Regions from separate parts of the Streptomyces venezuelae genome, predicted to be linked through region 2. Evidence: riboswitches for the same ligand, from Rfam matches in the RefSeq annotation. Region 2 holds a riboswitch; each other region holds the start of a gene.
What was found. A riboswitch is a leader RNA that binds a small molecule or an ion and turns the genes downstream of it on or off. The one in region 2 is predicted to bind cobalamin.
Positions count from the first base shown of each region.

Region 1: linked by a shared signal. The riboswitch ahead of DEJ47_RS25740 (ribonucleoside-diphosphate reductase subunit alpha) and the one ahead of DEJ47_RS10120 (ABC transporter substrate-binding protein) in region 2 are both predicted to bind cobalamin.
Region 3: linked by a shared signal. The riboswitch ahead of DEJ47_RS08115 (cobalamin biosynthesis protein) and the one ahead of DEJ47_RS10120 (ABC transporter substrate-binding protein) in region 2 are both predicted to bind cobalamin.
Region 4: linked by a shared signal. The riboswitch ahead of DEJ47_RS14360 (ABC transporter substrate-binding protein) and the one ahead of DEJ47_RS10120 (ABC transporter substrate-binding protein) in region 2 are both predicted to bind cobalamin.

Region 1 covers NZ_CP029193.1:5,509,154-5,514,255, forward strand. Annotated here, with positions in the region: gene DEJ47_RS25730 (cytochrome P450) at 1-417, shown strand, start outside; gene DEJ47_RS25735 (ribonucleotide-diphosphate reductase subunit beta) at 475-1,497, opposite strand; gene DEJ47_RS25740 (ribonucleoside-diphosphate reductase subunit alpha) at 1,497-3,899, opposite strand; cobalamin riboswitch at 4,035-4,171, opposite strand; gene mctP (monocarboxylate uptake permease MctP) at 4,300-5,102, opposite strand, start outside.
Region 2 covers NZ_CP029193.1:2,174,901-2,180,002, forward strand. Annotated here, with positions in the region: gene DEJ47_RS36380 (hypothetical protein) at 1-222, opposite strand, end outside; gene DEJ47_RS10110 (ABC transporter ATP-binding protein) at 295-1,074, opposite strand; gene DEJ47_RS10115 (FecCD family ABC transporter permease) at 1,071-2,132, opposite strand; gene DEJ47_RS10120 (ABC transporter substrate-binding protein) at 2,138-3,166, opposite strand; cobalamin riboswitch at 3,231-3,416, opposite strand; gene DEJ47_RS10125 (VOC family protein) at 3,414-3,869, opposite strand; gene DEJ47_RS10130 (helix-turn-helix domain-containing protein) at 3,874-4,737, opposite strand; gene DEJ47_RS10135 (HAD family hydrolase) at 4,938-5,102, shown strand, end outside.
Region 3 covers NZ_CP029193.1:1,747,752-1,752,853, reverse strand. Annotated here, with positions in the region: gene DEJ47_RS08120 (cobyric acid synthase) at 1-998, opposite strand, end outside; gene DEJ47_RS08115 (cobalamin biosynthesis protein) at 995-1,951, opposite strand; cobalamin riboswitch at 1,988-2,131, opposite strand; gene DEJ47_RS08110 (hypothetical protein) at 2,238-2,462, opposite strand; gene DEJ47_RS08105 (inorganic phosphate transporter) at 2,475-3,770, opposite strand; gene DEJ47_RS08100 (class II aldolase/adducin family protein) at 4,085-4,807, shown strand; gene DEJ47_RS08095 (alpha/beta hydrolase family protein) at 4,818-5,102, shown strand, end outside.
Region 4 covers NZ_CP029193.1:3,079,833-3,084,934, forward strand. Annotated here, with positions in the region: gene DEJ47_RS14340 (MoaD/ThiS family protein) at 1-88, opposite strand, end outside; gene DEJ47_RS14345 (putative leader peptide) at 232-390, opposite strand; gene DEJ47_RS14350 (ABC transporter ATP-binding protein) at 457-1,251, opposite strand; gene DEJ47_RS14355 (FecCD family ABC transporter permease) at 1,248-2,309, opposite strand; gene DEJ47_RS14360 (ABC transporter substrate-binding protein) at 2,339-3,319, opposite strand; cobalamin riboswitch at 3,363-3,526, opposite strand; gene DEJ47_RS14365 (Mov34/MPN/PAD-1 family protein) at 3,490-3,912, opposite strand; gene DEJ47_RS14370 (amino acid permease) at 3,999-5,102, opposite strand, start outside.

The DNA of each region.
Region 1 (5,102 bases), 3.3 Mb from region 2:
CTCCGCAATGTCGTCACCGAGGCGATGCGCATACGGCCGGCCGCCTGGATATTCACGCGCCGGTCGGTGGCCGAAACCGATCTGGGCGGCTATTCGATTCCGGCGGACGCCGACATCGTCTACAGCGTGTACGCGATGCAGCGCGACCCGCGTTCCTTCGAGCGGCACCTGGAGTTCGACCCCGACCGGTGGAATCCGGAACGGGCCGCCGACGTACCGGAGTTCGCCATGATGCCGTTCAGCGTCGGCAACAGGAAGTGCCCCGGTGACCACTTCAGCCTGGCCGAACTCGCCCTGATCCTGGGGACGGTGGCGCCGAAGTGGCGTCTTCGGCCGGTGCGGGAGACCGACGCCCGCACCCAGGTCGGCATCACCCTGCACCCCAAGCGGCTCGTCCTGCGGGCCACTCCGCGCTGACCCAGCGGTGTGCCCGCCCCTGTCCAGCGGAACAGGGGCGGGCACACCCGTGCGCGTCTAGAACTCGTCGTCGAACGAGACCGAGCCCTCGACGGCGACCTGGTAGGCCGAGGGCCGCCGCTCGAAGAAGTTGGTCAGCTCCTGGACGCCCTGCAGCTCCATGAACGAGAAGGGGTTCTCGGAGCCGTAGACCGGCGCGAAGCCGAGGCGCTGCAGACGCTGGTCGGCGACGCACTGCAGGTACTCGCGCATCGAGTCGGTGTTCATGCCGGGCAGGCCGTCGCCGCACAGGTCGCGGGCGAACTGCAGCTCGGCCTCGACCGCCTCCTTCAGCATGTCCGTGACCTGCTGCTGCAGCGCGTCGTCGAAGAGCTCGGGCTCCTCCTTGCGGACGGTGTCGACCACGTCGAAGGCGAAGCTCATGTGCATCGTCTCGTCGCGGAACACCCAGTTGGTGCCGGTGGCCAGGCCGTGCAGCAGACCGCGGCTGCGGAACCAGTACACGTACGCGAAGGCGCCGTAGAAGAAGAGGCCCTCGATGCACGCGGCGAAGCAGATGAGGTTGAGCAGGAAGCGGCGCCGGTCGGCCTGCGTCTCAAGACGGTCCAGCGTCTCGACCGAGTCCATCCACTTGAAGCAGAACTCGGCCTTCTCACGGATCGAGGGGATCTCCTCGACCGCGTCGAAGGCCGCCGCGCGGTCCTCCGGGTCGGGCAGGTAGGTGTCGAGCAGCGTCAGATAGAACTGGACGTGCACGGCCTCCTCGAACAGCTGACGGCTCAGGTAGAGCCGGGCCTCGGGGGAGTTGATGTGCTTGTACAGCGTCAGCACCAGGTTGTTCGAGACGATCGAGTCGCCGGTCGCGAAGAACGCGACGAGACGGCCGATCATGTGCTGCTCACCGGGGCTGAGCTTGGCGAGGTCGGCGACGTCCGAGTGGAGGTCGACCTCCTCGACGGTCCAGGTGTTCTTGATCGCGTCCCGGTAGCGCTCGTAGAAGTCGGGGTAGCGCATGGGGCGCAGGGTCAGCTCGAAGCCCGGGTCGAGGAGGTTCTTCTCGCTGTTGGTCGTCGTGCTCATTACTGGCAGGCCTCGCAGGACTCGGGGTTTTCCAGGGAGCAGGCGACGGCGTCTTCGGCCGTGGCCTGGGCGGGGACGGGGGCGGTGGCCGCGGCGTTCGCGCCGCCCGCGGCGCGGGCGATGCGCGTCGCGGGGCGCGAGCGCAGGTAGTACGTGGTCTTCAGGCCGCGCTGCCAGGCGTACGCGTACATCGAGGAGAGCTTGCCGATGGTCGGCGTCTCCAGGAAGAGGTTCAGCGACTGCGCCTGGTCGAGGAACGGGGTGCGGTCGGCGGCCATGTCGATCAGGCCGCGCTGCGGGATCTCCCACGCCGTGCGGTACAGCGCGCGGACCTCGGCGGGCACCCAGTCGAAGTCCTGCACCGAGCCGTTGGACTCGCGCAGCGCCTCACGGGTCTTCGCGTCCCACAGGCCGTGCCGCTTCAGCTCCTCCACCAGATAGGCGTTGACCTGGAGGAACTCACCGGACAGCGTCTCGCGCTTGAACAGGTTGGAGACCTGCGGCTCGATGCACTCGTACACACCGGCGATGGACGCGATGGTCGCGGTCGGCGCGATGGCGAGCAGCAGCGAGTTGCGCATGCCGGTCGCGGCGATGCGCTCCCGCAGCGCCGCCCAGCGCTCGGGCCACGTCAGCTCGACGCCGTAGTGGTCGGGGTGCAGGACGCCGCGCGCGGTGCGGGTCTTCTCCCAGGCCGGGAGCGGCCCGTGGCGCTCGGCGAGGTCCGCGGAGGCCTCGTACGACGCGAGCATGATGCGCTCGGCGATGCGGGTGGACAGGGCGCGCGCCTCGGGGGAGTCGAAGGCCAGCTTCAGCTGGAAGAAGACGTCCTGGAGGCCCATCGCGCCGAGACCCACCGGGCGCCACTTGGCGTTGGAGCGTCCGGCCTGCTCGGTCGGGTAGAAGTTGATGTCGACGACGCGGTCGAGGAAGGTGACGGCGGTGCGGACGGTCTCGTCGAGCCGTTCCCAGTCGATGCCGCCGTTCTCGACGAACGCGCCGAGGTTCACCGAGCCGAGGTTGCAGACGGCGGTCTCCCCGTCGTCCGTCACCTCCAGGATCTCCGTGCAGAGGTTGGAGGAGTGGACGGTGTGGCCGGGCTCCGCCGTCTGGTTGGCGGTGCGGTTGGCGGCGTCCTTGAAGGTCATCCAGCCGTTGCCGGTCTGCGCGAGGGTGCGCATCATGCGGCCGTACAGGTCCCGGGCCGACATGGTCTTCCGCGCGAGTCCGGCGGCCTCCGCCCTGCGGTAGGCGGCGTCGAACTCCTCGCCCCACAGGTCGACGAGCTCGGGCACGTCGGAGGGCGAGAACAGCGACCACTCCTGGTCGGCGGCGACCCGGCGCATGAACTCGTCGGGGATCCAGTGCGCCAGGTTCAGGTTGTGGGTGCGGCGCGCGTCCTCACCGGTGTTGTCGCGCAGCTCCAGGAACTCCTCGATGTCGGAGTGCCAGGTCTCCAGGTAGACCGCGGCCGCGCCCTTGCGCCGCCCGCCCTGGTTCACGGCGGCGACCGAGGCGTCCAGCGTCTTCAGGAACGGCACGATGCCGTTGGAGTGCCCGTTCGTCCCGCGGATCAGCGAACCGCGGGAGCGGATGCGGGAGTACGAGAGCCCGATGCCACCCGCGTGCTTGGAGAGCCGCGCGACCTGGTGGTAGCGGTCGTAGATGGAGTCGAGCTCGTCCTGCGGGGAGTCCAGGAGGTAGCAGGACGACATCTGCGGGTGGCGGGTGCCGGAGTTGAAGAGCGTGGGCGAGGACGGCAGGTAGTCGAGGCGGCTCATCAGGCCGTACAGCGCGGCGACCTCGTCGACGGCGCGAACGCTCTCGTCTTCCGCGAGGCCGCTCGCCACGCGCAGCATGAAGTGCTGCGGGGTCTCGATGACCTGCCGGGTGATCGGGTGGCGCAGCAGGTAGCGGCTGTGCAGGGTGCGCAGGCCGAAGTAGCCGAAGCGGAAGTCGGCGCCGTCGGCGAGTGCGGCGTCCACGAGCGCGTCGAGGCGGGCCGCGTGGGCGGCCACGAAGTCGGCGGTGCGGTCGGCGATCAGGCCCTCGCGGTGCCCGACGGCGATCGACTCGGTGAAGGAGCGCACGCCCTGGGAGGCGGCCTCGGCGGCGATGGAGAGCGTGAGCAGCCTGGCGGCGAGCTTCGAGTACGCGGGGTCCTCGGAGATGAGCCCCGCGGCCGCCTCGGTGGCGAGGGTCCGCAGCTCCGCCTCGTCGGCCCGCGCCGAGCGGCCGCGCAGCGCGGCGGCGGCGACCCTGCCGGGGTCGGCGTCGGGGAGGTCGGCGGTGAGGTCGGTCAGGGTGCGCAGCAGCGCGGTCCCCGGCGCGTCGGTACCCGCGGTGCTGTCGGTGGGCTGCGATACCGGCGCTGACGCAGGTTCGGCAGGCGCGATGGTCACGTGGAGCTCTCCCTCGCTCGGCTCTGGGCCAGGGGAGGGGATGGCACACACGGGCGCACCCGGGCAGGGCCAGGGCGGCGTACCGCGTCCACCGGCCCATTCCACGAGGCCCGGACGGTCGGCACCCGGGCCGGACGGCACGGGTGCACTGCCGGCAGGTCTTCGGACTCCGCGTACGACAAATGCGTACACGTCTACCGTTGCGGGACAGTTCCGGACTTGCACCGGATTCCCCTGCGGCGACAGCGAGCACGAGCATACATCTTGTGCTGGCCCCGGGTGGCAGCCCCATATCTTGTGTCTCTTGTGCCGGGGAGTACGAGGTCCGGGAGTACGAGAACGGGCCGCCGGAGTGCTCCGGCGGCCCGCATGTCGTACGTGGCGTCGTACGCGGGAAGGGTCAGTGCCCGCCCGGCGCTCCCGCCGTGGCCGGGGGCAGTTCCTCGATGACGCCGGGGTCGCCGACGTCCGCCGTGTAGTCCCCGGGTGACGTCTCGTCGATGCCCTCGGGGGCGTTCAGGGCCTTCAGGACGAAGGTCATGACCACGGTCACGACGACGTTCAGGACGAACGCGGTGAGGCCGATGTAGCCGATCTCGCCGATGCCGGGGATCTCGTCGGACGAGCCGCCGAAGTGCTTCTGCGTCGGCGACGCGACGCCGTACGCGGCGACCGTTCCGTAGACCATGCCGACCGCCCAGCCGGCGAGCAGCGCCCAGCGGTGGAACCACCGTGTGAAGAGGCCGCCGACGAGCGCGGGCATCGTCTGCAGGATCCAGATGCCGCCGAGCAACTGGAAGTTGATCGCGACCGTCTTGTCCATGGTGAGGACGAAGGCGAGCGCGCCGACCTTCACCAGGAGCGAGACCAGCTTGGAGACCTTGGTCTCCTGCGCGGGCGTCGCGTCCGGCTTGATGAAGTCCTTGTAGATGTTCCTGGTGAAGAGGTTCGCGGCCGCGATCGACATGATCGCCGCGGGCACGAGCGCGCCGATGCCGATGGCGGCGAAGGCGACGCCGGTGAACCAGTCGGGGAACATGTTCTCGAACAGCTGCGGGATGGCGAGCTGGCCGTTCTCGACCTTGACGCCGGCCGCGATCGCCATGAAGCCGAGCAGCGCGAGCAGCCCCAGCATCAGCGAGTAGAGCGGCAGGATCGTGGTGTTGCGGCGGATCACGTCACGGCTCTTGGAGGAGAGCGTCG
Region 2 (5,102 bases):
GGGCACCGACGTGTCGCACAGGGCCGGCGTGAAGGTGTCCGTGGCGTGGGCCGTGTTGATCGGGGTCTTGCTCGGCGGCTCGCCCAGGAAGTGTTCTCGGTACGCGGGGCGCGCGTCGTGGTTGCCGGGGCAGGTCAGCAGCGGGTGCCGGGCGGTGAGGAGTTCGCGGGCCGCCGCTCCGGTGTCTGTGTGGGTGTCGCTCAGGTGCGCGATCACGATCATCGAACGGGTCCTCTTCCGTCGGTGCCTCGTACGCCGTCAGTCTCCGTCGTCGGGCCGGCGTGGTGGAAGCCCTTACGGGCGTACGAACCGCACCGACGGGCGCCCGGCCTCCGGCGTCACCACCGCCCGCACCCCGTACACCTCCGCGATCAGCTTCTCCGTGATGACCTCCGCCGGTGTGCCCGACGCGTACGCCGTGCCCTCCTTGAGGATCAGCAGGTGGTCGCAGAACATCGACGCCAGGTTCAGGTCGTGCAGGGCGATCACGCTGGTGACGGGGAGTTCGGCGACGAGGGACAGCAGGTCCAGCTGGTGCTGGATGTCCAGGTGGTTGGTGGGCTCGTCGAGGAGGAGTTCGCGGGGCTCCTGGGCCAGGGCGCGGGCTATCTGGACGCGCTGGCGTTCGCCGCCGGACAGCGTGTGCCAGGCCTGGGCGGCGCGATCGGTGAGCCCGGTGCGTGCGAGGGCCTCGCGTACGGCCCGTTCGTCGTGGGGCGTGGGGGTCGACCAGGCGCGGCGGTGCGGGATGCGGCCGAGGCGTACGACGTCCCGTACGGTCAGTTCGACCTGCGTCGCCGCGTGCTGTTCGACCACGGCGATCCGGCGGGCCACCGCGCGGCGGCCCGTGTCCGGCAGGGTGCGGCCGTCCAGGGTGACCACGCCGGACGCCGGGGCCAGGACGCCCGCGAGCAGGCGCAGGAGCGTGGACTTGCCGGAGCCGTTGGGGCCGAGGAGTCCGACTGTGGCGCCAGTGGGCGGGGCCAGGCTCACGCCGTCGACGATCAGTCTGCCGCCCGCCTCCCGGCTGACGCGGTCCGCCCGCAGGCCCTCGGCGATGCTCGGAGACGTCATGTCGTCCTCCGTGTCCTGTACAGCACCGCCACGAACGCCGGTACGCCGATGAGTGACGTCACCACGCCGACCGGGACCTCCTGCGGGTCCAGGGCCGTGCGGGCCAGCGTGTCCACCCAGACCAGGAAGACCGCACCGGCGAGCGCCGTGACCGGGAGGAGCCTGGCGTGGCCGGAGCCGACGACCGCGCGGGCCGCGTGCGGCAGGACGAGGCCGACGAAGCCGATCGCGCCCGCCGAGCTGACCAGCGCCGCCGTGAGCAGCGCCGTCGTGCAGAGCAGGACGAGCCGGGTGCGGGCCACCCGGACGCCCAGCGCCGCCGCGGCCTCCGGGCCGAACGCGAAGGCGTCGAGCGTACGGGCGTGGCCGAGGCAGATGACCAGCGCGGCCACGAGCACCGCCCCGCACAGCCACACGTCCGTCCAGCCGACCCCGCTGAGCGAGCCGAGGAGCCAGAACAGCACGCCGCGCGTCGTCTCGGCGTCACCCGCCGTGAGGACGACGAACGACGTGAGCGCGGAGAACAGCTGCATGGCCGCGACGCCCGACAGCACGACCCGGTCCGTGGTGTCGCCGAGGGTGTGACTCAGGAGCAGGACGAGGGCGAAGGAGCAGAGCGCGCCCGCGAAGGCGCCCGCGGAGACGGACACCACTCCCCCGCCGACCCCCAGGACGACGACCGCGACCGCTCCCGTGGACGCCCCGGACGACACTCCGAGCACGAAGGGGTCGGCGAGCGGGTTGCGGAGCAGGGACTGCATGACCGCCCCGCAGACCGCGAGGCCCGCGCCGCAGACGGCGGCGAGCACGGTGCGCGGCATCCGCAGGTTCCAGACGATGCCGTCCCTGATGGGGGTGAGCGGGCTCTCGCCCCAGCCGAGGTGGGCGGCGACGGTCGACCACACGTCGGGCACGGAGATGTCCGCGGGGCCGATGGTGACGGCCGCGGAGACGGAGAGGACGAGTGCGGCGACTCCGGCGATCCACAGCAGCGCCTGCCGGGCTCGGGCGGAGGCGGTGCCGACCGCACCGCCTCCCGCGCCGGCGTCCGGCGCGATCTCCGTCACTTGACCAGTCCGAACTTCCGCAGTCCCGCCGCCACTTGCTCGATGCCGTCGACCGTACGGATCGTGGGGTTCATGGCCTGGCCGCTGAGCAGGACGTACCGCTTCTTCTTCACCGCGCTCAGGTTCTTGGTCGCCGGGTTGGTCTCCAGGAACTTGATCTTCGCGGCGGCGCTCTCCGCGGACTGCGACTTGCGGGTGAGGTCGCCGATGACGAGGATGTCGGGGTCGCGGTCGGCGACGGTCTCCCAGTTGATCTGGGGCCATTCCTCGCGGGTGTCGTCGAAGACGTTCTTCGCGCCGAGTTCGCGGGTGATGATGCCGGGGGCGCCGCAGCAGCCCGCCATGTACGGGGCGTCGGAGTTGGCGAACCAGTACAGGAGTGTGGCGTCGGAGGCGTCGATGCCCTTCGTGGCCTTCGTGACCCGCGCCTTGAGGTCGGCGACCAGCTTCTCGCCGCGCTTCTCGACGTGGAAGACCTTCGCCAGGTCGCGCACCTCGCCGTAGACGGTGTCCATGGTGAGGGTCTTGACGCGCTTGCCGTCACCGCCGCCGTCGTTGTCCTTGCCCGCGCAGTCGCTGGGCGAGACGTAGACGGGGACGTCGAGCTCGTCGAACTTCGCGCGGTCGGCGACGCCGCCCTTGCCGACCGTGAAGAGGAAGGACGCGCTGACGAAGTCCGGCTCCTTGGCGAGGACCCTCTCCAGGGACGGGTAGCGGTCGGCGAGCCGCTCGACCTTCGCGTTGTCCTTCTCCAGGTTCTTCAGGACCGGGTCGGTCCAGGTGCCGGTGCCCACCATGCGGTCGGCGAGGCCGAGGGAGAGGAGGATCTCCGTGGAGCCCTGGTCGAGGGAGACGGCCCGCTTCGGCGGCGCCAGGACTTTCGCCTCCTTGCCGCAGGAGGTGACCGTGACCGGGTAGCCGGCGGCCTTCTTGTCCGCCTTGTCCGACGTGCCGCCTCCGCCGCACGCGGTGAGCGTGAACAGGCAGGCACAGAGAAGGGCGGATATACGGGCTGTCGAGGACACGTGATCCCTTGGTGTCGCGGCTCATACGCGGAGCCTGGCCTGCGTCGGACCCCCGCCGCCGGGTGAGCGGCCGGAGGGCGCCAGCAGGTCTTCGGACTCGGGATCGGCCGGGCGGGACGCCTTCCCGGGCGCCGTGAGACGCCCAGTGGCCGTGGTCCCGCCCGTCCCCCTCACCGCTGCGCGTCAGTTCCGGATTCGCACCGGATTCCCTGGCCCAGGTGTGGGTTTGACTGGCTTGCGCAAGTTATCACGGCTGCTCGATGGTCGGTCCGGGCCTCGGCTCGCCCCGGTACGTGCCGAAGGACCAGCGGTTGCCCTCCGGGTCCTCGATGCCGAACTCACGGCTTCCGTAGGGTTTGTCCTCGATCTCGCCGGTGACCTTCACCCCGGCCTCGACGAGCCGCCGGTACAGGTCGTCGACGTGGTCCGTGACGACGTAGGCGCCCGCCGTGCCGGGCTTGCCGCAGGTCGCCGCGTTGGCCGGGTCGTACGAGCCGAGCATGACGCCGCCGCCCTCGGGCCAGTCGAGCTGGGCGTGGGCGACGCGGCCCTCGTCCTCGTAGACGGCGGTCCGCAGGAAGCCGACGGTGCCGACGAGGAAGTCGATCAGGGCGGGGGCGTCCTGCGCCTGGAGGGCCGGCCAGATGGCCGGGGCGGGCGTGCTGAGCTGCTGTTCCATCGAAGTGTTCCGGTTGGTGTCCATGCCTCTACTCTTCGCCCCGGCCGTGCGCCCCGGCTTGGATATTCCGGCACTCCTCGGCCAGCCAGCCGGTCGGCGCCATCCCTGTGTACTGCTGGAAGTCGCGTACGAGGTGGGAGTGGTCGTAGTACCCGGTGTCGGCCGCGACGCGGGCGAGGTCGGGCGGCGCGCCCGCGGCGACCGCGCGGGCCACGGCGGTCTTGGCGTGCTGGAAGCGCATGAGGCGGGCCGCCTGTTTGGGGGTCAGGCCCGTCTCGGCGCGGAACAGCGCGGTCAGCCTGCGCTCACTGAGCGCGACGTGCCGGGAGAGGCCGCCGAGCGTGCCCGCGCCCCGGTGCCTGGCCAGCCACGCCCAGGCCTCGGCGACCTCGGGACGGACGGTTCCCGCGGTGTCCTCCGCCCCGGCCGCGCGGCGGCGCAGGTACGCCGAGAGGAGCGCGAAGCGGTCCTCCCAGCGGTCGAGGTCGCACAGCCGCTCGCGGACCTCGGCGGCCGTGGCGCCGAGGACGTCCGTGCCGCCGACGACGAGCTGCCCGGCGAGTCCGGCGGCGGGCAGGCCGAGGAGCGCGCGGGACGCGAGGGGGTGCACGGCGAGCTGGATGCCGGCCTCGTGCTCGGGCTGTACGACGTACGCGGGGCTCTGGTGCAGGCCGCCCACGACGATGTCGGTGCGGGTCGCGTCCGCGCCGGTCGCCTGGTCCGGGGTGCTGCCGGTGGCGATGGTGCCGTCCAGGGAGAAGATCAGCGTCAGGTACGGGGAGGGGAGGCCCCGGTGCAGGCCTGGGCGCTGCCCCTCGGTGCGGTAGCCGACCGCGGAGACCACCATGCCGTCGAGTCCGGGTGCGGTCCGGACGAACTCGCGGGAGTCCATGCACTCAGTATCGGCCGAGTGAATCCCCCGGGCCTCTGAACAGAACCGCGCGGACGCCTCGGCTACCCGTGTTCACCCGCCCCATGCCCCCGCGCGACGGTGACTTCGATCATGGGAAATGCGGGTGCCGCCCCATAACATGGCGCGCCGCTCCGGTCGGGGCGCACATCGCTCGCAGGGAACGGCAGGGACGTAGAGACATGGCAGTACGGGCAGTACGGGCAAAGAGCGCACGGGCGAAGAGCAGGCTCGCCGTCATCGGCACCACCGGCGCGCTGGCCGCCGCCGTGCTCGCGGGCGGCGCGCTGTGGCCGACGGGCGAGGCGAGCGCCGCCGACACCTCGGCGGCCACCGCCCGCGAGCTG
Region 3 (5,102 bases), 430 kb from region 2:
TCACGCAGCCACCGCAGCGCCTTCACGGTCCCGCGCGTGCCCGGCACGATCACGAGGTCCGCGTCGACGAGCTCCTCCGCCCGGTCCACGAACCGCACGACCACACCGGGTTCGGCGGCGAGCGCGTCCACGTCGGTGAAGTTGGACATCAGCGGCACCGCGCACACGGCGACGCGCAGCACGTCCTCGCCGACCGGCGGCGCCACCACGGACTCGCGCACGGCGCCCCGCAGGGACACCCGCAGGCCGTCCTCCTCGTCGATGCCGAGCCCGTGCTGGAACGGCAGCACGCCGTACGTGCGCCGTCCGGTGAGACCGAGCAGCATGTCGAGCCCGGGTTCGAGGAGGGAGACGTCGCCGCGGAACTTGTTGACGAGATACCCGGCGACCAGCTCCTGGTCGGCCGCGCTCAGCAGCGCCGTCGTCCCGAAGAACGAGGCGAAGACCCCGCCCCGGTCGATGTCCCCGACCACGAGCACGGGGAAGCGCGCGGCCCGCGCAATGCCCATGTTCACGATGTCCGTGCGCCGCAGATTGATCTCGGCGGGGCTGCCCGCGCCCTCGCAGATGACGGCGTCATACGTGCTCCGGAGCTCCTCCAGGCAACCCACGACGGTGTCGAGCAGCGCCGCCTGGCGTCCCCCGTGCAGCCTGTCCCCGGGGGACGACCCCTCAGACCCCCCGAAGAACCCGCGCGCACTCATCTCGCCCACGGGCTTGCCCATGAGGACGACCTGGCTAGAGCGGTCGCCGCCCGGTTTGAGCAGCACGGGGTTCATCAGCGCGCTCGGCTCGACGCGGGCGGCCTGCGCCTGCATGGCCTGCGCCCGCCCGATCTCGGCTCCCTCGCGCGTCACGAACGAGTTGAGGGACATGTTCTGCGCCTTGAACGGCGCGACGGACACCCCCTTGCGCGCCAGCCACCGGCAGATGCCGGCGGTGACGACGCTCTTCCCGGCGTCCGATGTGGTTCCGGCGACGAGCAGTCCACCGCTCACGAAGCTCTCCTTGACCTCAGTCGGGCGACGCCCGCGACGACCGCGACGCCGAGCGCCAGCCCGCTCACCCGCCGGGACAGCTTCACCGCCCGCTCGATGTCCCTCACCTGTACGTCGCGCCCGTCCGCGTTGAGCACGGGCCGGTGCTCGACCCGTCCCGCGTACGAGAGGGTCCCCCCGAGGCGTACGCCCAAAGCCCCCGCGAAAGCGGCCTCGACGGGACCGGCGTTGGGGCTCGGGTGGTGCGCGGCGTCGGAGCGCCAGGCGCGCACCGCCTCCGCGGGCGCGTCGCCCGCGACCACGGCCAGCGCGGCGGTGAGCCGCGCCCCGGGCCAGCCGAAGACGTCGTCGAGCCGGGCGGAGGCCCATCCGTAGCGCCGGTAGCGCGCCGACTTGTGGCCGACCATCGCGTCGAGGGTGTTCACGGCACGGAAGGCGACGAGCCCCGGCACGCCGCCGAGCGCGCCCCACACCAGGGCTCCCACCACGGCGTCGGAGGTGTTCTCGGCGACGGACTCCACGACGGCCCGCGCGATCCCGTCGGCGTCCAGGGCCTGCGGGTCCCGCCCGCACAGATGGGGCAGCCGCTCCCGGGCGACCTCGATGTCACCGGCTTCCAGGGCCCCGCCGACGGCCCGCGCCTCGCGGCCCAGCGAGGTGCCGCCGAGCACGGCCCACGTCGCGGCGGCGGTGAGCGCCACGGTTCCGGCACGGCCCGCGGCGGAGCGGCGTACGAGAGCGGAGGCCAGTGCGGCGGCGCCCGCGGCGCCCCCGGCGCACACCGCGGTGTGCAGGGCGCCCCACCCGCGGTGGTCCCGCCACAGCACCTGTTCGACGGCGCCCGCCGCCCGGCCGAACGCGGCGACCGGATGGCCTCGGCGGGGATCGCCGAGCAACAGGTCACCGAGGAATCCGGCGGCGGCGCCGTACGCGAAATCGCGATCGGCACTCATGGCGTTGTGTGTCCTCACTCAGGGTGTCCGCGCCCTGGTTCGACGTGAATCGGCGGCGAGAGTTCCTGGCTTCCGGGGAGTGGCTCCCCGGTGACAGTGGCGGGACCGCGCCGGATTCGCACCGGCTTCCTCTTCTGCCGCCGTAGTTGGCCCGGGCAGTCCACCACGCCCCGCGAATGCCCGTCAACTCGCTGTTGACCTGCGACGGGAGAGTGTGTTGGGGCCCACACACAGGAGGGGTGCGGAGCGTTTCGTACGCTCCGCACCCCTCCGGGAAACCTTGCCGTCAGGCGACGATCAGATAGATCCCGTACGCCACGGCCGCCGCGCACAGCGCGAAGCACGCGTACGCGCCGGTGCGCGCCACGGCCGCCGAACCGCCGGAGGCGGCGGTCGCCTTCTCCTGCTGGGAGAGGCCGACGATGCCGAGGGTGAAGAGGCCCACGAGGGCGACCGTCACCGCGAGGCTGACGCCGAAGACGGAGCCGAGAGCTGCCCAGTCGATGTTCATGCTGGTCTGTCCTTACACCGTCGCGGGCCGGGCGGGGTCCGCCATGGCGCCGGTCGTGGTCGTGGTCGGGGCCGAGACGCCGGCCTTGACGGACGTGTCCGGGACGGGCGAGGCGGCCAGGGTGCCCGCGGGGGGCGGCGTGACGGCGGCGATCGCGGTGGTCACGACGCCGATGGGCTCGGCCGGTACGCCCCCGTCCGTGCGGACCTCGTCGTCGGTGACGTTGGTGTGGTCGATGGCGTTGCGCCGCGAGAGCACCCAGATGACGGCGGAGCCGCCGACGAGGAGCGCGGCCGTGGCCGCGATGCCCCAGGGGCCCTGCTTGGTGAGGAACTCGGCGCCCGCGCCGACCAGACCGGCGGCCGGCAGGGTCAGACCCCACGCGACGAACATGCGGGTCGCGGTCGACCAGCGGACGACGCCGCCCTTGCGGCCGAGGCCCGCGCCCATCACGGCGCCGGAGCAGGACTGGGTGGTGGAGAGCGAGAAGCCCAGGTGCGAGGAGGCGAGGATGACCGTCGCGGCGCTGGTCTGGGCGGCGAAGCCCTGCTGCGGCTGGAGGTCGGTCAGGCCCTTGCCCATGGTGCGGATGATGCGCCAGCCGCCGAGGTAGGTGCCGAGCGCGATGGCGACACCGGCGGAGACGATGACCCACATCGGGGGGTTCGCGCCGGGGTTGAGGACACCGCCGGTGACCAGGGCGAGCGTGATGATGCCCATGGTCTTCTGCGCGTCGTTGGTGCCGTGCGCCAGCGAGACGAGGCCCGCGGAGGCGATCTGGCCCACGCGGTAGCCCTTGGCGGTGGCCTTGGTGTCGGTGTTGCGGCCGATCCGGTACGTCAGGCGCGTGGCCAGCATCGCGGCGACACCCGCCACGAGCGGCGCGGCGAGGGCCGGGATCAGGATCTTGGTGACGACGGTGCCGCCGTTGATCGACGACCAGCCCATCGACATGACCGCGGCGCCGATGAGGCCGCCGAAGAGCGCGTGGGAGGAACTGGAGGGCAGGCCGACCAGCCAGGTCAGGAGGTTCCAGAGAATCGCGCCGACGAGCGCGGCGAAGATGACCTCTGTCTTGAGGCCGTCCTCGTTGACGATGCCGCCGGAGATCGTCTTGGCGACTTCCACCGAGAGGAAGGCACCGACGAGGTTGAGCACGGCGGACATGGCCACCGCCGTCTTGGGCTTCAGAGCGCCGGTCGAGATGGTCGTCGCCATCGCGTTGGCAGTGTCGTGGAAACCGTTCGTGAAATCGAACACGAGAGCGGTGACGATCACGATCCCGAGGAGAAGCGTGATGTGTTCCATTTACCCAGGCTTCTGTTGGACGTCAGTGGCGAGTTGAACGTAGGCATTCCGGGTGAACGGAAAGTGAACTGGGCCGGGCGGTGCGGTGACTCGAAGCGGAGTCCCGCCACCTCGTCCCTTCCCGGCGTTCGACAGCGATCGTAAGGAGCGGGGGCCGGGGGCCCGCAAACCGGCCGGAGTGTCGGCCTCCGCCATCCGGTGGCCGCCCCCGCGACGCACCGCTTCGAACAGTCCGACAAGCCCGCCGAAGAGATACTGATCACCCCGCGTCCCGCGCCCCCCGGTGTCCGACGGGCGGCTGGCAGGATCGCCGCATGACTGAGCAGCAGCACGGAGACGGGGACGCCGTCGCGCAGGCCTGGGACGAGCTGGTCGACACGGCTCGCAGGACGGTCACGGACGGCCTGGTCGTCGGCACATCGGGCAACGTCTCGGTACGGGTCGGCGGCACCGTCCTCGTCACCCCGAGCGGAGTGCCCTACGACCGTCTGCGACCGCGGGACGCGGTCGGCGTCGACCTCGAAGGACGACAGCTCCTCGGCGACCTCTCACCCACCAGCGAGCTGCCCATGCACCTCGCGATCTACCGCAACACCTCCGCGGGCGCCGTCGTCCACACCCACGCCGTGCACGCCACCGCCGTCTCGATGCTGGTCCCCGAGCTCCCCGCGGTCCACTACATGGCCGGCATCCTCGGCGGCCCGCCCCGCGTCGCGCCCTACGCGCTGTACGGAACGGAGGAGCTGGCCCGGAACATGCTCGGAGCCCTGCGCGACCGCACGGGCTGCCTCCTCCAGAACCACGGAACGGTCACGTACGGAGACACCCTCTCCCAGGCGTACGACCGGACGGCCCAGCTGGAATGGATGTCCCGCCTCTGGCTCACCGCCGCCGCGGTCCCCGGCCACGCCCCGGCCCTCCTGTCCCCCTCCCAGCTGAGCGAAGCGGAAGAGCGGCTGAAGGGGTACGGACAGCACCGCGGCGATCCGGTCACCCCAGGGACGCCGCCCACTGGCCCCGAAGCCCTCCGCCCATAACACTGGGACGGTGCGCCCAGCCAAAGCGACGGCAGCGGCCGTCACCGCAGTAACAGCCGCCCTGGGGACGGCCGCGGCCGCCATCGCGGCGGGCCGTTTCGCCAGCGACGCCGCCCTCAGGGCGCCCGCCGGCCGGCCCCTGCCCACCGAGCCGCGCCTCACCGTGCACGCCACGGCCGCGGGCCAGGTCAGCCTCACCCGCGCCCTGGCGAGCCTGCGCCCCGGCACGTACGGCCTCAGCGGCAACGGCACCCACGCCATCGTCGGACCCGTCCTGGACTCCGCCCCGCACGAG
Region 4 (5,102 bases), 900 kb from region 2:
CGGCGAGGGTGTCACCGCTGCCTTCGACGGCCTTGGCGCCGTCGGTGTAGGTGCGGAGGATGGTCGGGATGCGGACCTCGATGGCCATGCTGAGGGCTCCTGTCGGGAGTCGAGAAGTGCGTGTGGTGGGCGCGCGGCGGCGCGGGGCTCGCGCTCGCGGTGTGGTGCGCCGGGCGTACGGGAACGGCCGCCGCGGCCCGCGGCCGTGCGTGGGGACCGCGGTGGACCGGTTCAGCGGGTACAGATGGCGCTGGCGAGTCGGCACAGGTCGACGTGCAGCCGCGCCGCTCCACATCCGAAGGCTCCCAAAAGAAGAGTGGAGGCGGAGCGCAGCGGAGCGAGCAGCAGGGGTGCGCTCGGCGTCTCTTCGCTCACGTCATGGGGAACCATGCGGTCATCGTATCGATTCCCGGTCCGGATCCCGGAATGTGATCTCAGCTGGTGGACGGAATCCGTTCAGGATGCGGGCGGCGGCAGATAGACGACCGTCGGGGCACCGGTCAGCGGATGCGTGCTGACCTCGGCGGTCACCCCGTACACGGTGGCGAGCAGCTCGGTGGTGAGGACCTCCTTGGGCGCCCCGGAGGCGACGAGCCGACCGCCGTCGAGGACGTGGAGGCGGTCGCAGAAGTACGCGGCCAGGTTGAGGTCGTGCAGGGCGAGGAGGTTGGTCGTGCCGAGGTCGCGCACGAAGGAGAGGATCTCCAGCTGGTAGCGGATGTCCAGGTGGTTGGTGGGTTCGTCGAGGACGACGAGGGTGGGCTGCTGCACGAGGGCGCGGGCGACGAGGGCGCGCTGGCGTTCGCCGCCGGAGAGGGAGGGGAAGGTGCGGTCGGCGAGGTCCTGGACGCCGACGCGGGCGAGCGCGTCGGCGACGAGTTCGTCGTCGGCGGCGGTGTCCGCCTCCCAGAACCGTTTGTGCGGGGAGCGGCCCATGGCGACGACCTGCCGGACGGTGAGCTCGAAGGCGGCCTGCCCGTCCTGCGGCACGGTGGCAAGGCGGCGGGCGCGTGCCTTCGGGGTCATGGTGTGCAGGTCGTCGCCGTCGAGGAGGGCGCGGCCCGCGGTGGGGCGCAGGGTGCCGTAGACACAGCGCAGCAGGGTCGTCTTGCCGCTGCCGTTGGGGCCGACGACGCCGACGGTCTCGCCGGGGTCCGCGGTGAGGTCGACGGCGTCGACGAGGAGCCGGCCCGCCACCTCGTACGAGAGCCCTTCGGTGCGCAGCCCGCCGGTGGCCGGTGCCGTGGTCATGCCGGTACTCCTTCGTTGCGTCGCCTCAGCAGCCAGAGGAAGAACGGGCCGCCGGTGAGGGCGGTGAGCACGCCGACGGGGATGTCCTGCGGCGCGGCGACGGTGCGCGCGGCGAGGTCGGCGGCGACCAGGAACACCGCGCCCATGAGGGCGACGACCGGGAGCAGCGCGCGGTGTGCGGCGCCGACCAGCATGCGGGCGGCGTGCGGCACCATCAGGCCGACGAAGCCGATGGCGCCGCTGTAGGCGACGAGGACGCCGGTGAGGAGCGAGGCGAGGACGAAGACGCCCGCGCGGAAGCGGGCGGCGTCCAGGCCGAGGACGGTGGCGCCCTCCTCGCCCGCGAGGAGCAGGTCGAGGGGGCGGGCCATGGGCATGAGGAGGGCGGTGCCGATGACCAGGGTGACGCAGGGCAGGGCGAGCATGTCCCAGCGGGCGCTGCCGAGGCCGCCGAGCGTCCAGTACAGGACCTCCTTGAGGTGGTCGGCGCTGTCGGCGGTGACCAGGATGAGGCTGGTCAGGGCGGTGAGGATGTACGAGACGGCGACGCCCGCGAGGATCAGCCTGCCGGTGGCGAAGCCGCCGCTGCCGCCGCGTGCGAGGGCGTAGACGAGGACCAGGGAGATCAGGGCGCCCGCGAAGGAGGCGGCCGGGATGGTGACGGTGGTCGACAGGGCGGCGCCGAGTCCGAAGACGGAGCCGAGGACGATCGCGCAGACCGCGCCGACGGAGGCGCCCGAGGAGACGCCGAGCAGGAACGGGTCGGCGAGGGGGTTGCGGACGAGGGCCTGCAGGACGGTGCCGATGACGGCGAGACCGGCTCCGACGGTGGCTCCGAGGATGACCCGCGGGAGGCGGACGTCGAGGACGATGGTGCGGAACGGGGAAGGGTCCGCCCTCCCCGTCAGGATCTCGACGACCTGGGCCGTCGGGACACGAACGGATCCGAAGGCCAGCCCCGCGAGTGTCGCGGCGCCGAGGGCGACGGTGAGCACCGTCAGGACGGCGAGGCGCCGCCCGGCCGCGCCCCGCCGATCGCCCTTCGGGCTCGTCCTCAATCGCGGGATCTCCCGTACTCGCAGCGCGCTCACAGCTGCGCCGCCAGCTTCCTCACCGCCTCGGGTGCTCGTACCCCCGTGACCATGTCCGACAGGGGAAGCACCGCGAACCGCTTGTTCTTGATGGCGGGGACGTCCTGGAGGACGGGGTCGTCGAGGAGGCGCTTCTTCTTCTGGGCGACGGTCGTGGCGCCGTAATCGAGGATCAGGATGGCCTCGGGCTTGTTCTTCACGACGGACTCCCAGGACGCGTCGCTGAAGGACTTGTCCACGTGGGCGAAGACGTTGCGGCCGCCCGCCCGCTTGATGATGTCGTTGCCGATGCCGCGGCCGCCCGCCGTGAACGCGGTCTTGTCGCCGCTGTCGTAGACGAAGACGGAGAGGGCCTTCTTGCCCTTGGACTTCTCGGCGGTGGCGGCGAGTTCGCGCTGGGCGCCGCGCACCCACGTGTCCGCGCGGTCCCGCACCCCGAAGGTGGAGCCGACCTCGCGGACCTCGCGGTAGACGTCGTCCATGGAGACGGGCTTCTTCGCGCAGCCCTCCACGTTGAGGCGGCTCTTGATGCCGGACTTGGCGAGCGCCGAGCGGCTGCGGCCGTCGCCCGCGAGGAAGGCGCTCGCGTAGCCGCCGTACACGAAGTCGGGGTTGGCGGCGAGGAGCTTCTCGTAGGAGGGGTACTCCTTGGCGACGACGGGCACGGAGTCGTACGCCTTCTCATACTTGGGCAGGACCTTGTCGTCGAGGTAGGCCGTGCCGGCGAGGTGGTCCTTGAGGCCGAGTTCCAGCATCACTTCGGTGGTGTGCTGGTTCATGGTGACGGCGCGTTTCGGGGGTGCGTCGTACGTCGTCTTCACACCGCAGTTGGTGACGGTGTACGGGAATCCGGCGGCCTTGGCGGCGGTCGTGCCGTCACCTTCTCCGTCCGACGTGGAGGACGAGGAGCACGCGGCGAGCGGGACGAGCAGGGCCGCGGCGGCGAGCGCGCGTATGCCGGTGTGACGGCGGGACATGACTGGACTGCCTCCTCCAGGGGATTTCCGCGTCCCCTGCGTTGCGTGGAGAAGGGCGGCAGGTCAGTTCCTGACTCCCCCGGCCCCGGTGCCCGGGGTGGGGTCACAGTGGCGGGACCGTGCCGGGTTCGCACCGGCTTCCTGGGTCCTGCCGCCCTCATGAGTAAAGCTCAGTATGCCTCGACGACCTTTACCTCTTCTTCGGTGACCTCGCCGTCCACGATCCGGTACGACCGGAACTGGAAGGGGCCCGCGCCGTCGGTGTCCGCGGTGGAGACCAGGACGTAGTGCGCGCCGGGCTCGTTGGCGTAGGTGATGTCGGTGCGCGAGGGGTACGCCTCGGTGGCGGTGTGCGAGTGGTAGACGATCACCGGCTCCTCGTCGCGGTCGTCCATCTCGCGGTAGAGCTTGAGCAGGTCACCCGAGTCGAACTCGTAGAACGTGGGCGACCGGGCGGCGTTCAGCATCGGGATGAACCGCTCGGGGCGCCCGGTGCCCTCCGGGCCCGCGACGACGCCGCACGCCTCGTCGGGGTGGTCCTGGCGCGCGTGCGCGACGATCTGGTCGTGGAGGGCCTGGGTGATGGTCAGCATGGCAGCCAGGATAAGCAGAAGGGCCCGCGCGTACCGGAGTGTGGTACGCGCGGGCCCGAATGCTGGACAGGGGCCTTGGGGAGCCGTCAGTCCTTGGAGAGGCGGTCGTCGGCGGGCTGCTCGGGGAGGCCGATCTTCCGCTTGTTGAAGGCCGCGGCCTGCGGGTTGCGGCTCTTGAGGACCAGGTAGGAGACGCCGAGGATGGCGGCCCAGACCGGAGCGGCGTACAGGGAGATCCGCGCGTCCTTGTCGACGCCCATCATGACGATGACCATGCCGATGAAGAGCAGGGCGAACCAGCTGGTGTACGGGGCGCCCGGGGCGCGGAAGGTGGACTGCGGCAGCTCGCCGCGGTCGGCCTTGCGGCGGTAGCGGATCTGGCAGGCCAGGATCATGATCCAGGCCCACATGCCGGAGATGGTGGCGAAGGAGACGACGTAGTTGAACGCCTCGCCCGGCCACTGGTAGTTGATCCAGACGCCGACCAGCATGAACGCGGCGGACGCGGTGGTGCCGATCAGCGGCAGGCCGTTCTTCGTGAGCTTGGTGAAGAACTTCGGGCCCTGGCCGTTGAGCGCGAGGTCGCGCAGCATGCGGCCGGTGGAGTACATGCCGGAGTTGCAGGAGGAGAGGGCGGCGGTGAGGACCACGAAGTTGACGATCGCGGCGCCGATGCCGAGGCCCATCTTCTCGAAGGCCGCGACGAACGGCGAGACGCCGGGCTGGAAGTGCGTCCACGGCACGACCGACAGGATCATGATGAGCGCGCCGACATAGAAGACGGCGATGCGCCACGGCACGGTGTTGATGGCCTTGGGCAGGACGGTCTTCGGGTCCTTGGACTCGCCCGCGGTGACGCCGACCAGCTCGACGGCGAGGAAGGCGAACATCACGATCTGCAGGGTCATCAGCGTGGAGCCGATGCCGTTGGGGAAGAAGCCGCCCTGGTTCCACAGGTGGGCGACGGTGGCGGTGTCGCCGGCGTCGGAGAAGCCGATGGTGAGGATGCCGATGCAGATCAGGATCATGCCGATGATGGCGGTGACCTTGACCATCGAGAACCAGAACTCCAGCTCACCGAAGAGCTTCACGGAGATGAGGTTCGCGCCGTACAGGATGACGGTGAAGACGAGCGCGTAGGCCCATTGCGGGAACGAGTCGTGGGTCCAGTACTGCATGTACTGGGCGGC